Regions from separate parts of the Mesorhizobium sp. B2-3-11 genome, predicted to be linked through region 1. Evidence: predicted binding sites of a transcription regulator. Region 1 holds the regulator's gene; each other region holds the start of a gene.
The links. The regulator LexA, encoded in region 1, represses DNA repair genes until DNA is damaged. The targets are predictions, from matches to a motif close to TGTTCNNNNTGTGTTCNG.

Region 1 (3,286 bases):
CGCCGCCAAAGCGATCCCTACCCGGGTTTCTGACGCGAAAATTCCTCTTGGCGACAGGTGGATTGGCCATGACGTCCATCATCGCCGGCAGCGCGACGGCACTGTTTGCCATCTGGCATTTCCAGCGGGTGTCGCCGCTCAGCCTGTTCGCCAATCTGGCCGTCATGCCGATCGTGTCGATCGTGATGTTCCTGGCCGTCGCTAGCGCGTTGCTGATGCCGTTCGGGTTGGATTGGCCGGCTCTCTACCTCATGGGCAAGGGCCTGACAGCGATGATCGCCATATCGGCGTGGATATCGGAGCGCTCTCCGGTCGATGGAGTCGGGCTGATTTCGCAGCAATCCGTGCTGCTGGTCACCGTCGCGTTGGTCATCGCGACGATGGCGACGACGTGGCTCCGGCTCACGGCGGTGCCATTCGCGCTTGCCGGTCTGTTGACTGTGTCGCACACGCGCGCGCCCGATGTGCTGATCTCGGAAGATGCGCGGCTGGTGGCTCTGTCGATCGGCAATGGCGAACTGGCCGTCAACCGGGAACGTCCGAACGAATTCGCAGCCGACAATTGGAAACGCGCTCTGATCTCCGAAACAATCGTCCTACCGGAAATGTTCGAGGAGACGGACGGGCAATTCGATCTTGCCACTCCCACCGACCTGCCGCTGGGATCGCCGTTCTATTGCCGCGAAGGCCTGTGCCTTGCCAGGCACCCTTCCGGCGCGATCATCGCCTATGTCGAGGATCGCAAGAACACCTGGAAGGCCTGCGCCTTCGCCGACCTGATCGTCGTCAATGACGCGACCGCCTATGACACCTGTCATAATCCGCTGGTTCTCGTCGTCACCAAACGCCAGCTCGCCCGCAAGGGGAGTGCCGCCGTTTTCTTCGATCCCCAATCGGCCACGACGCCGGCTGAGATCGAATTCGCCGTCGACGGACCATACCGGCCTTGGCACGAGCAGCGAAAATTCTCACGCGAGGCGAGGGGGCTGGCCCCCTATAAAAAGGCCGACAAGCCCGATGGCAAGCCAGTTCAGTAGCGCCTGATCAGCCCGACGAGCTTGCCCTGCACCTTGACCCGATCCGGTCCGAAGATGCGTGTTTCGTAGGCTGGATTGGCGGCTTCGAGCGCGATCGAGGCGCCCTTGCGACGGAACCGCTTCAGCGTTGCTTCCTCCTCGTCGACCAGCGCCACGATGATTTCGCCCGGACTTGCTGTATCGGCATTGCGGATGATGACCGTGTCGCCGTCGAAGATACCGGCCTCGATCATCGAGTCGCCCTTGACTTCCAGCGCATAGTGCTCGCCGCCCATGATCATGTCCGGCGGCACCGAAATCGAATGCGTCTGATGCTGGATAGCATCGATCGGCACACCGGCGGCGATACGACCCATGACCGGGATGGACACGGCTGAAACCGCATCATCGTCGTTGCCGGCCGCGGCCAGGCGGGAAGGCGCCGTCGCCGGCCTGATCTGGCGGCCGAGACTGCCTTGGCCAAGGCTGCCCTGGATGACGCTTGGCGAGAACTTCTTTGCCGCATTGAGGCCCGGCGCGATCGAGTCCGGCAGCCGCAGCACTTCCAGCGCGCGCGCCCGATTGGGTAGCCGGCGAATAAAGCCGCGTTCCTCCAGCGCCGTGATCAGGCGATGGATGCCCGATTTGGAGGCAAGATCGAGCGCTTCCTTCATTTCGTCGAAGGAGGGCGGTATCCCGCTTTCCTTGAGCCGTTCGTGGATGAACATCAGCAGTTCATGTTGCTTGCGTGTCAGCATGGCGGCCCCCAAGGCATTGAACGAAAGGTCTGACCAGAATCGAAAAAACAAACCCAGAACAAACACTATCCGTTCCAGTTGTGTTCCGCAACCGTTTAAAGTTTAATGAATTTGTTAACGCGTCTGAAGTTTTTTGCCGCGACAGCGGACTGAGGCCGATCCTTTCCACGATCGGCAGGCATTGAAATCGTTTTGGTTAATGGCCTGTGGCCTATCCACTGATGGGCCTTGGCATCAGTCTTTCGGGGGGCTCTTCGCGGGTGGATTGTACAATTTATGGATCCATTATTCGCGGAACGAAACGAAATCAAAACGCCAACGATTGGTAGCTTAGGGGCGGCGATGGACCCAGGCGTTTGGCCCACTCCGGCCAGCGCATGCCAATAGGCGTCGCGCAAGCATTGAAGTCACCCGGAACCCGCTTGCAAGCTGCCGGCGCGGGCGGCGTATTTGGTCGCGCCGCTGTCTTCGCTATGGACATAGACGTGCAGGGTATAGCCGATATGCGCCGTCATCAGCGCCTTGGCCCGCTCGACGTCACGATCGAGTGCAGCTTCCATGATCGCTGTATGGTGTTCGATCGCAATCGCTTCGCACAATGCCTCCATTGCCTCTTCATAACCGTCCTTCAGGCCAGCCGCGGCCCGCAATGTCGGCGCCAGGCCGAGAAAACGATGATGCCGTCGCAGCTGATCGGCGATGGTCGAGCGGAATCGCATGAGCCAATTGGAAGTCGCCGCGCTCAGCAGCGCCACATGGAAAGCTTCGTGGTTCTCGTCCCATTTATCGACGGCCGCATCCGAAGGATCGTCGACCGCGGTCTTGCAACGGGAGAGCCGGTAGTGGGCGGTGACAACGGCATCCTCCCACTCCTTGCCGCCTTTTTCCATCGATTCGAGGAACAGGGGTATCTCGACCACCATCCTGGCGCGTGCCAGGTCCTCCAGTTCGGCCCGCGATACCGGAGCGACGGTAAAACCACGATTGCTGATGGCGGTGACAAGGCGTTCGGCCTCTAGCCGCGACAAGGCTTCGCGCAACGGCGTCCAGCCAACACCATAGGTGCCGCGCAGCGCACTCAGCTTGAGCGGGGCCCCGGGCATGAGGCGCGTCGTCAGGATATCGCGCCGCAACAGCTGATAGGCTGCCTCCGTCTTTGTGGAGATCGTTTGATCCTGCATCGCGGTCCACCCATGGTCTGGCAAAGAAAATTATATATGATGTTGGGGCATGGCAAGAATTATATATAATGTTTGACACGGGCCGGCGGACTGACCATGATCGCCGCAGTAGCCGCGCTGGAAGCGGCGTCGATCAAATCTGGGAGGAAATGATGTTGAAGTCGAAATCCGCTTGGCTGTCGGGTTTGTTCTTGGCCGGCGCATTGGTGGTGAGCGCCGGCAGTGCCGCCGCCGATCAAATCCGCATCGGCATCGCCAATTTTGGCGAGCATCCGCAATTGAACGCCGCCATAGCCGGCTTCAAGAAGGCGCTGACAGACAACGGCTTCGT
Region 2 (3,286 bases), on a different contig from region 1:
GACCAGCTGGAAGGCGATGCCGCGGCCGATGCCGGAAATCTGCTCGGCATTCTTCAGGTCGACCAGTGGCTTCAGCAGGGATTCGATCTGGAAATTGACGAAGCGTTCGGCGCGCGCGGCGACCCTGTCGCGCGCTGGGCCCGTCAGCTGTTCGTCTGCCAGCAGCACCAGACGCGGCTTCAGCGCGTCCTCGCCCGAAACCAGCGTGCCGATCGGCGCGCCGATCCAGCGCAGCGTGCCGTCCGAACCGAGCGCGAGATCGCCATTGGCGCAGGCGCCGAAGCGCTCCGCGCGTGCCTCGAATTCGGCGGCCAGCGCCTTTTGCGCGGCCGTGCGCACGGCCTTGGCGTCCTCGCCACCGGCGGTCTGGTCGGCGGTGAAGCGGAACCCTTGCAACTCGCCGACATGATGGCCTTCGACAAGGACGGTTCCGGTAGGGCTGATTTCGGCTTCAGGCATGGTATTTTCTCTAAGGCGCCGCATGAGGACGGAAGTCCTGCGGTCTACGAAGCGTTTCGTCAACCGCTCATGCAGCGCATCCGACAATCTGTCTTCGATTTCGCGCGTCTTTTCCCGCCAGTGTGCCTGATCGGCCAGCCAGCCGGGCCGGTTCGACACGAATGTCCAGGTGCGGATCTGGGCAATGCGGTGCGACAGCGTATCGATGTCGCCCTCGGTGGTGTCGGCGCGGCGCACCTGCTCGGCCATGTAATTTTCGTCGACATGGCCATGCCGGGCGAGGTCCATGTAGATCGAGGCGATGAGATCGGCATGCTGGGCCGGCGCAATCTTGCGATAGTCGGGCAGCGCGCAGGCTTCCCACAGCAGCGCCACACGTTTGGCGTTGGTTGCGAGCGCGCGGATGTCTTCGTCGCGGGAGAGATGTTCGAGCGCTTGTGCATCGACGGCCGGCAGCGCGCGTGTCAGGCCCTCGACTGGGGCGTTGGTTTCGATCGACCGCTTCAGCGCATCGAGGCTGGCGAAATCGAATTGCGCGGTGCGCCATTGCAGCACCTTCACCGGGTCGAAGTCATGGCCCTCGATCTTCTGGACCAGATCCTCGTCGAGCGGATCGACCTGGCCGGTGACGCCAAACGTGCCGTCGCGCAGATGCCGGCCGGCGCGGCCGGCGATCTGGCCGAGTTCGGCCGCCGTCAGATTGCGGTACTGGTAGCCGTCGAATTTGCGGTTCTGGGCAAAGGCGACATGGTCGAGATCGAGGTTAAGCCCCATGCCGATCGCGTCGGTGGCAATGAGGTAGTCGACATCACCCGACTGGAACAGCGCCACCTGGGCATTGCGGGTGCGGGGCGACAGCGCCCCGAGCACGACGGCGGCACCGCCCTGCTGGCGGCGGATCAGCTCGGCGATGGCGTAGACCTCGTCGGCGGAGAAGGCGACGATCGCGGTGCGCCGTGGCAGGCGGGTCAGTTTCTTGGAGCCGGCATAGGCCAGATGCGACAGCCGCGGCCGCGTCACCACCGAGACGCCCTTCAGCAGCCGCTGGAGGATGCCGTGCATGGTGGCCGCGCCGAGCAGCAGCGTTTCCTGGCGGCCGCGCAGATGCAGGATACGGTCGGTGAAGATATGGCCGCGCTCGAGGTCGCCGGCCAGTTGCACCTCGTCGATGGCGACGAAGGCGGCGTCGGTCTCGCGCGGCATGGCTTCGACGGTGCAGACCGAATATTTGGCGCCTTGCGGCTGGATCTTCTCCTCGCCGGTGATCAACGCCACCTTGTGGGCGCCGACCTTCTCGCAGACGCGGGTGTAGACCTCGCGCGCCAGCAGCCTCAGCGGCAGGCCGATGACGCCGGTTTCGTGCGCCACCATGCGCTCGATGGCGAGATGGGTCTTGCCGGTGTTGGTGGGGCCAAGCACTGCGGTCACGTCGCGGCCCGACAGGATCAGCGGCTCGGTGTGTTTCTGCTGGATGTTCATCGGCTCGGAAATAAGGCTTTCTGGCCTCTCGTGGTCGGGAGCGTGCCTGGACGGCGCGTATGACAGCCGACACATAGGGATTTCGGGCGCGAAGCGAAAGCGGAATGTTCCAACCGGTTTCCGAAGACGTCCGCGTCAGCCCGCAAATCAGCCCCTGCTTAACAGTTGGAACGAGTCTGGAACGAATCAGCGACGAATCGGTGACTCCGTCAGGTTCAGCTTTTGTTCACGGCTAGATATGGATTTTGGGACCTCGAGTCTCACCACATGCTGAATCACCGGATTGGCCCGTTTTATGCTAGGCGGACTTTGCCATTAATCTTTGCCTGTGAAGGATGCGGGAGGATCGGTATGCCCCGCTCAAAGTTGTGAAATCGTTAATCTTTCTGAACTCGACATTAAGGAATAGCAGGCGATCGCGGCCATTAATGTTAACATTGCGCCCAAAGCCGGAACGAATCGGCGACAAATCAGCGTCAGCGGTTTTTTCTCCTTTTGTTCCCCCAATATCTTGTGTTGTGAACAGCTTATCCACCGAGAATCCACAGGCTTGACCACAGGGTTTCGCACAGACGCGCTGCCGCCATTAACCTTTGCGTGCCGGAACAGGACATGTCGGGTTGGGAGGGTCCGATAATGTCGTGGTCATGCGCACAGCAATGCTCGCCGCCGGTTCAGGATGCATCCGCCCCGGTTGCATAGCGCTGCAGGACCGGACCGACATCCCTGATGATTTCTTCGTGCGATAAGGCTACGACGGGCGGCCGCCGCAGCAGATATCGGCACGTCGCCAGACCCAGCAACTGGCTGGCGACGAGGCCGGCGCGCCGGCCGGCGTCGGAGGGGTCGCCGAACGGTGCCACAACCAGCCGGACCTGAGTGGCGAATACGTCGCGCACCTTCTCCGCGGCGAATTCATTGGACGCAGCCGAGCGCAGCAGAATGACCATGCCGGTGGCGCTGGGAGAATTCTCCCAAATGCGAAGAAAACGCCGGATGATTGCGTCGCCGATGGAGGCCCGGTCGGTCACCTGCGTTGCGGGCAGTTGCAGGTCGAACAGCGCCGCCCTGGCGAACAGCTCATCCTTGCTGCGGAAGTAGCCCGGCGAAGGTGCTCGACCTGAGTTGGAGTACACGTTTTCGCGTTCATCATCGCATCGCCAAGTCCTGTCGCCATCGGTCGTTGTTCGTCATGGGCGATGCTGCCCATGTGCACAGCCCCGCCGGCGGTCAAGGCATGAACACCGGTCTGATCGATGCCGTGGTGCTGGGAGAAGTACTCGGCGACGTGATCAACGGCATCCGCGGCGAAAGCGAACTCGAGCTTTACGAGACGCTTCGCCGTCCA
Region 3 (3,286 bases), on a different contig from region 1:
ACATCCGGCTTGAACCCGATGAGGATACTGTCGCCGACTTCCAGCACTGGCCGCTTGATCATTGTCGGCCTGGCCAGCATCAGCGCTTTCGCCTTCTTCTCGTCGAGGCCTTGCCTGTCCGCTTCCGGCAGTTCGCGAAACGTCGTGCTGCCCTTGTTGAGCAGCTTTTCCCAGCCGACCTTGCCGACCCAGCCATTCAGCCTGTCTGCCTCGATCCCTTCCGCGCGATAATCGTGGAACCGATAGGCAACGTCATGGCTCTCCAGCCAGACGCGCGCCTTCCTGATCGTGTCGCAGGTGGTGATGCCGTACATGGTGATCGTCAAAGCGTGGTCCTCTGGCTGACAGTCGAATCCGCCCACAGCCTAAAACCGCCCTTCCCGCTTTGCCAGCAAATCGTAGGCGCGAAGTGGGCCGGAAGCGATCTTTCCGGCCCGGTAGCTCAATAGTAGAATCGCTCTTCGGTGATCTTGCCGTTCTTGACCGTGTAAAGGCCGACCTCATCCATGGTGACACGCTGGCCCGTGGCCTTGGGCGTTATGTCAAACGTGAAGCGCACCGCGAACTGGTCACCATTGACATAGGGACCCTCGACCGAACCGCCATGGACTTCGTTGCTCTCTTGCCACCACCGGCTCTTCTCCTTGAGAGCCGCTTTGCCGTGGCTGACGGCCATCGGCCCCTCCATGGCTTCGTAGCTGGCGATATCGTCGGCATTGTACTTCTCGGCAGCGCCTTCATTGTCACCCTGCTTGAGAAGCTCGGTGAAATCCTTGGCAATTTCCGCTGTGGTCATTTGTGTTCCTCCTGTTCAGACCCATTGCAAATAGGGAACCGCCTGCTGGCCGACCATTGCCGGACCGTTCGATAGCTGACATGGCGCTGTCAGGATGGGTGGGCGCGGGCACGATGACCAACCTCTAGATCGCTGGCCGGGCATCGTCCTGGCCGTTCAGTTCCCAACGCCCGTGCACTCTGTAGGCACGCTTCCGAATAAGACTGTGGACCAGCACAAAATCCCGTACAGTCCAGCCGACCGGATCGATTAATCGTTCGCGTATCCTGGGAACACGCACTTCGTCGCGAAGCAATGTGACGTGCGGTTCGATGGATTTCGTAATGAAAGGCTTCAGCGGACTGTCGGAAATCACCGCGGTGAGATCACGCCAGAACGTCTGCAGCGCCGGATTGCCGTCGCTGCTACGCAGAACCAGAGCACCACCACCAAAAGCCGCCAACCGATTGAAGGAAACCTCGAAAGGTTTTGCAACGATCATCGAGCCTATATGCCGGGCGATTACAACCAGCTCTTCTGGATATTCATGATGGTCGCCGAGACCGACGAGCGAGATATGGATGTGCTTTTCCGGAACGAACCGACCCTGTAGTTCGAACTCTCCACTCAAGGCGACAGCCTTTTGCGCGACCATGGCCGCGGTCGCACTCTCAGCAAGGATAGCGAAGAATATTCGATTATGAAAATGTCGCTCGGCCTGCTCCCATCGGAAAAAGGTCTGGCCGTTCCTTGCTGTCCCGAATGCAGGCTGCCCACTCACAACTGATCTCGTCCGGCACTTGTATCCGATCGCCCAATCTAGAACAAAACAGGAACAAATTCAAGTATGGAATGACACAGGCGTCGAAGCGTCGTCACCGCAGTCGCAAATCGGTCTCTCACAGACAACACGGCAAGTGGACCACCCAAAGGGGGATAGACCTTTGGCAGGAATCCGGTGAAAGTGCCGCGCCAATCCGGCAAACCGCAGCGATGACCGAGGACCGCCCGCATGACCAACCCGACACATCTGCCCGCAGAAGGCCTGTTTGTCGGGCGCGCCAGGAGCGGCGATGTCGCCCATCCCATGGTGGTTGTCGTGCGCGACGGCACGGTTTTAGACATCACGTCGAGCGCGGCGCCCACGGTGCGCGACGTTTGCGAATTGGCCGATCCGGCCGGCCATGTGCGTTCGGCCAAGGGCAGGCCGGTCGGCCTGCTCGACGACATCGCGGCCAACAGTTTCGAAGCCATGCGCGATCCGGCAAAACCCTTTCTGCTGTCTCCGGTCGACCTGCAGGCGATCAAGGCATCCGGTGTCACTTTCGTCGTCAGCCTGCTCGAACGAGTGATCGAGGAACAGGCGCGCGGCTCGGCGGAAAAGGCCGACGCTATCCGCGCCGACATTGCCGGCCTGATCGGCCACGACCTGTCGAAGCTCAAGCCCGGTTCGCCCGAGGCGATGGAGATCAAGGCCAAGCTGATTTCGCGCGGCGCCTGGTCGCAATATCTGGAAGTGGGCATTGGGCCCGATGCCGAGATCTTCACCAAGTGCCAGCCCATGGCCTCGGTCGGCTTCGGCGCCGATGTCGGCCTCCACCCGGTGTCGACCTGGAACAATCCGGAGCCGGAGATCGCCATGATCGCCGCCTCAAGCGGCAGGATCGTCGGCGCTACCATCGGCAACGACGTCAATCTGCGCGACGTTGAAGGGCGCTCGGCGCTGCTGCTCGGCAAGGCCAAGGACAACAACGCCTCGGCCTCGCTTGGCCCTTTCATCCGGTTGTTCGACGACACGTTCTCCATCGCCGATGTGAAGCAGGCCGTCGTGCGCCTGAAGGTCGAAGGCGACGATGGATTCTCGCTGGAGGGCGCAAGCTCGATGGCCGAGATCAGCCGTTCGCCGGAGGAACTGGTTGCGGCGGCCATGGGGCCGCACCACCAGTATCCGGACGGGCTGGCGCTCTATCTCGGCACGATGTTCGTGCCGTCGAAGGATCGCGACGAAAAGGGCAAGGGGTTCACGCACAAGGTCGGCGACATCGTCACCATCTCGTCGGAAAAATTCGGCGCGCTGGTCAACCGCGTGCGGCTGTCGCCCGATTGCCCGCACTGGACCTACGGCGCCAGCCAGTTGATGCGCGATCTCGCCAAGGCCGGCCTGCTCTAACCGGCTCTTCGGAGGCTTTCGCCCCAGGTGACCGCCCAAACTGGCCAGGACAATCCGTCCGGCTGAGCCTCGGCGACAATCATTCGGCTGCATGGAAAAAATCATCCCAAACTGATGCGATCTGATGGGGTCGTTGATGGCGCCCCGTCAGGCGCCGACTACATCTGCAGATGGAGGCTTGCCATCCGTCGAAAAAGGGAATGCTCTTAGGTATCCGAGCGGCGCTGGCAAAAGACGCAATCCGGCTGAAACCGGAACAAGGGACGGATCATCTTCAACCGGGAGGAAATCAAATGCTGACGAGATTAAGACTTGTGCTCTACGGCCTGCTGATCGCGCTG
Region 4 (3,286 bases), on a different contig from region 1:
GCCGCGACCCTTATATCGCATGCGTTGACTGCGTTGGGGATCCACCATGAAGCTGAAAATCGCCGTCCAGATGGACCATGTCTCCACCGTGTCGATCGCCGGCGACACCTCGTTCGCGCTGTCGCTGGAAGCGCAGCGGCGCGGCCATCAATTGTTCCACTACACCCCAGACCGGTTGTCGCTGCGCGACGGCAAGGTGTTTGCCCGCATCGAGGAGATGCAGGTGCGCGATGAGAAGGGCAGCCACTATTCGCTGGGCGAAAAGGTGCGCACCGACCTGTCGGAGATGGACGTCATCCTGCTGCGCCAGGACCCGCCCTTCGACATGAACTACATCACCACGACCCATATCCTCGAGCGCATCCATCCGAAGACGCTGGTCGTCAACGACCCGGCCTGGGTGCGCAACAGCCCGGAAAAGATCTTCGTCACCGAGTTTCCCGACCTGATGCCGGACACGCTGATCACCAAGGATCCGCTTGAGGTGGCCGCCTTCCGCAAGGAGTTCGGCGACATCATCGTCAAGCCGCTCTACGGCAATGGCGGCGCCGGCATCTTCCATCTCTTGGAAGCCGACCGCAACCTCGCCTCGCTGCTCGAAATGTTCGGCCAGCTGTTTCGCGAGCCCTATATCGTGCAGCGCTACCTGAAGGATGTACGCAAGGGTGACAAACGCATCATCCTGATCGACGGCGAGCCGGTCGGCGCCATCAACCGGGTGCCGGCCGAGCACGATTCCCGCTCCAACATGCATGTCGGCGGCCGCGCGGAGAAGACCGAGTTGACCGAACGTGAGCGCGAAATCTGCGCCCGCATCGGACCGTCGCTGAAAGAGCGCGGCTTCATCCTGGTCGGCATCGACGTCATCGGCGACTACATGACCGAGATCAATGTCACCTCGCCGACCGGCGTGCGTGAAGTGCAACGCTTCGGCGGCGCCGACATCGCCAGCCTGTTCTGGGACGCGGTGGAAGCGAAACGGGCATAATCCGTTTCCACTTTGTGTTAACCATGTTCCGCTTTTGCAGCCGGGTACAACCGGGGCGCAACCTGTGCGGCTACCGGGTTCCCCCGATGTTCCTGATTTGACCGAGGACTCTTCAGGCCCCGCGCTGTTCGCGCGCCCTGACATCAGCGGTCTCGGCCAGTACCCAGTCCCTGAACAGCCGGATCTTCGGGGTGTTGCGGCGGCCTTCGGAATGCACGAGCCAATAGCCGTCGCCGTCGGACCCCAGCGCCTCGAACGGCTGGATCAGCTGTCCTGTCGTCAGCAATGAGGAGTAGAGATTGCGGGTGAGGATGGCGACACCCTGGTCCGTCAGCGCCGCCATCGCGTCATAGGCCTGTGTGCCGAGCTCCGGACCGGCTATGATGCGATCCGGCTCGAAGCGGGCACCGGCTGCCTCGAACCAGATCTTCCACCAGGGATCGCTCGAACAGCATAGTGGCAGCTTGTAGAGATCCTGCGGGTGGCGGATGCCTCCCACGCTCCGCACCAGCCTTGGGCTGAGCATCGGCGTGTAGTCTGCCTTGAACAGGTAGTGGGCTCCCAGGCCCGGCCATTTCCCGGTGCCGGTGCGAATGCCGATATCCATGCCGTCGCCCAAAATCGGCCAGCCGGGACGATGTATCGACTTTCACGGCAAGGTCCGGATGCATCAGCTGGAATGCTCCAAGGCGCACGGCGAGCCAGGTCGAGGCGAAAGTCTGGACCGTGGTGACGGAGAGCACACCGGTGGCGCCGCCCTTGGTCGCAACCCATGCGTCGGCCAGCGCCGAGAACGCGCCCGATGCCGTATGCACCCGTTTGCCTTTGTTCTTGTATTGTTCTTGCCTAAGCCTGAAATCTGTGGTTGTCTTGAGCTGACGTCGCTCGTGGATTGTTCACAAGGGCTGGGGGCGAGCCGGGCATCGGGGGCAGAATATGGTGGCGCGGGTTCGTACGGTCGCTTTCCAGGGCATCGAGGCCGTGCCGGTCGACGTGCAGGTGATGATCGCACCCGGCAAGGTCAACATGCACATCGTCGGCCTGCCGGACAAGGCGGTGGCCGAGAGCCGCGAGCGGGTCCAGGCGGCCCTTCATGCTTCCGGCCTGTCGATGCCGTCGAAAAAAGTAACGATCAATTTGGCGCCCGCGGATTTGCCCAAGGAAGGCAGCCATTACGATCTGCCGATCGCACTCGGCCTGATGGCGGCCCTCGGCGCCATTCCGGGCGACATGCTGGCCGGCTATGTCGTGCTCGGCGAACTGTCGCTTGACGGGACGATCACGGCGGTTGCCGGTGCGCTGCCGGCGGCGATCGGCGCCAATGCCGAGGGCAAGGGCCTGATCTGCCCGTTCGCCTGTGGGCCGGAAGCGGCCTGGGCGGGGCGGGAATTCGACATTCTGGCGCCGCGCAGCCTGATTGCCATAGCCAACCATTTCCGCGGTACGCAGGTGCTGTCGCGCCCGGAGGCCGGCATCCACGCCTCGGCACGCGACCTGCCCGACCTTGCCGACATCAAGGGCCAGGAGACGGCGAAGCGGGCGCTGGAACTGGCGGCCGCGGGCGGCCACAATCTCTTGATGATCGGTCCTCCGGGCTCGGGAAAATCGATGCTGGCGCAGCGTCTTCCCTCGATCCTGCCGCCGCTGGCGCCGAAGGAATTGCTCGAAGTCTCGATGATCGCCTCGGTGGCGGGCGAGCTCGGCGAAGGCAAGCTGACCGACCGGCGGCCATTCCGCGCCCCGCACCATTCGGCCTCGATGGCGGCTATGGTGGGCGGCGGCATACGCGCGCGGCCGGGCGAAGTGTCGCTCGCCCATCACGGCGTGCTGTTCCTCGACGAGTTCCCCGAATTCACGCCGCAGACGCTCGATGCGCTGCGCCAGCCGCTTGAGACCGGCGACTGCATGATCGCGCGCGCCAACCACCGCGTCACTTATCCGGCACGCATCCAGCTGGTGGCGGCGATGAACCCGTGCCGCTGCGGCATGGCCGGGGAACCCGGCTATCGCTGCCTGCGCGGCGAGCGCTGCCGCACCGACTATCAGGCGCGCATCTCAGGCCCGCTGCTCGACCGCATCGATCTTCGCATTGAAGTGCCGGCGGTCTCGGCCAGCGACCTGATCCGGCCCGACCGGGCGGAAAAGAGCGCCGATGTGGCGCTGCGCGTCGGCCGCGCGCGCACCCTCCAGCGCGAGCGCTTCGAACGGCTCGGCGTCAGCAGCGCCACCACCAACGCGCATTGCTCTCCCGCCGTCATCGAAGCGATCGCCATGCCGGACGCCGCCGGCCTGTCGCTG

Region 2: the regulator LexA is predicted to act here: its motif matches at 2,105-2,122, upstream of FJ960_RS08150 (helicase-related protein).
Region 3: the regulator LexA is predicted to act here: its motif matches at 1,596-1,613, upstream of FJ960_RS22780 (2'-5' RNA ligase family protein).
Region 4: the regulator LexA is predicted to act here: its motif matches at 1,815-1,832, upstream of FJ960_RS17535 (YifB family Mg chelatase-like AAA ATPase).

What each region holds. Positions count from the first base shown of each region.
Region 1 covers NZ_VFVS01000001.1:458,680-461,965, reverse strand. The annotation lists gene FJ960_RS02465 (ComEC/Rec2 family competence protein) at 1-1,037, shown strand, start outside; gene lexA (transcriptional repressor LexA) at 1,031-1,774, opposite strand; gene FJ960_RS02455 (GntR family transcriptional regulator) at 2,182-2,955, opposite strand; gene FJ960_RS02450 (ABC transporter substrate-binding protein) at 3,108-3,286, shown strand, end outside.
Region 2 covers NZ_VFVS01000004.1:172,388-175,673, reverse strand. The annotation lists gene FJ960_RS08150 (helicase-related protein) at 1-1,938, opposite strand, end outside; gene FJ960_RS08145 (hypothetical protein) at 2,237-2,473, opposite strand; gene FJ960_RS08140 (TetR/AcrR family transcriptional regulator) at 2,613-3,074, opposite strand; gene FJ960_RS08135 (NAD(P)/FAD-dependent oxidoreductase) at 3,050-3,286, shown strand, end outside.
Region 3 covers NZ_VFVS01000018.1:108,533-111,818, forward strand. The annotation lists gene FJ960_RS22770 (ArsC family reductase) at 1-326, opposite strand, end outside; gene FJ960_RS22775 (nuclear transport factor 2 family protein) at 443-796, opposite strand; gene FJ960_RS22780 (2'-5' RNA ligase family protein) at 921-1,430, opposite strand; gene FJ960_RS22785 (fumarylacetoacetate hydrolase family protein) at 1,788-2,945, shown strand; gene FJ960_RS22790 (substrate-binding domain-containing protein) at 3,239-3,286, shown strand, end outside.
Region 4 covers NZ_VFVS01000012.1:65,273-68,558, forward strand. The annotation lists gene gshB (glutathione synthase) at 47-988, shown strand; gene FJ960_RS17530 (LysR substrate-binding domain-containing protein) at 1,101-1,595, opposite strand; gene FJ960_RS17535 (YifB family Mg chelatase-like AAA ATPase) at 1,925-3,286, shown strand, end outside.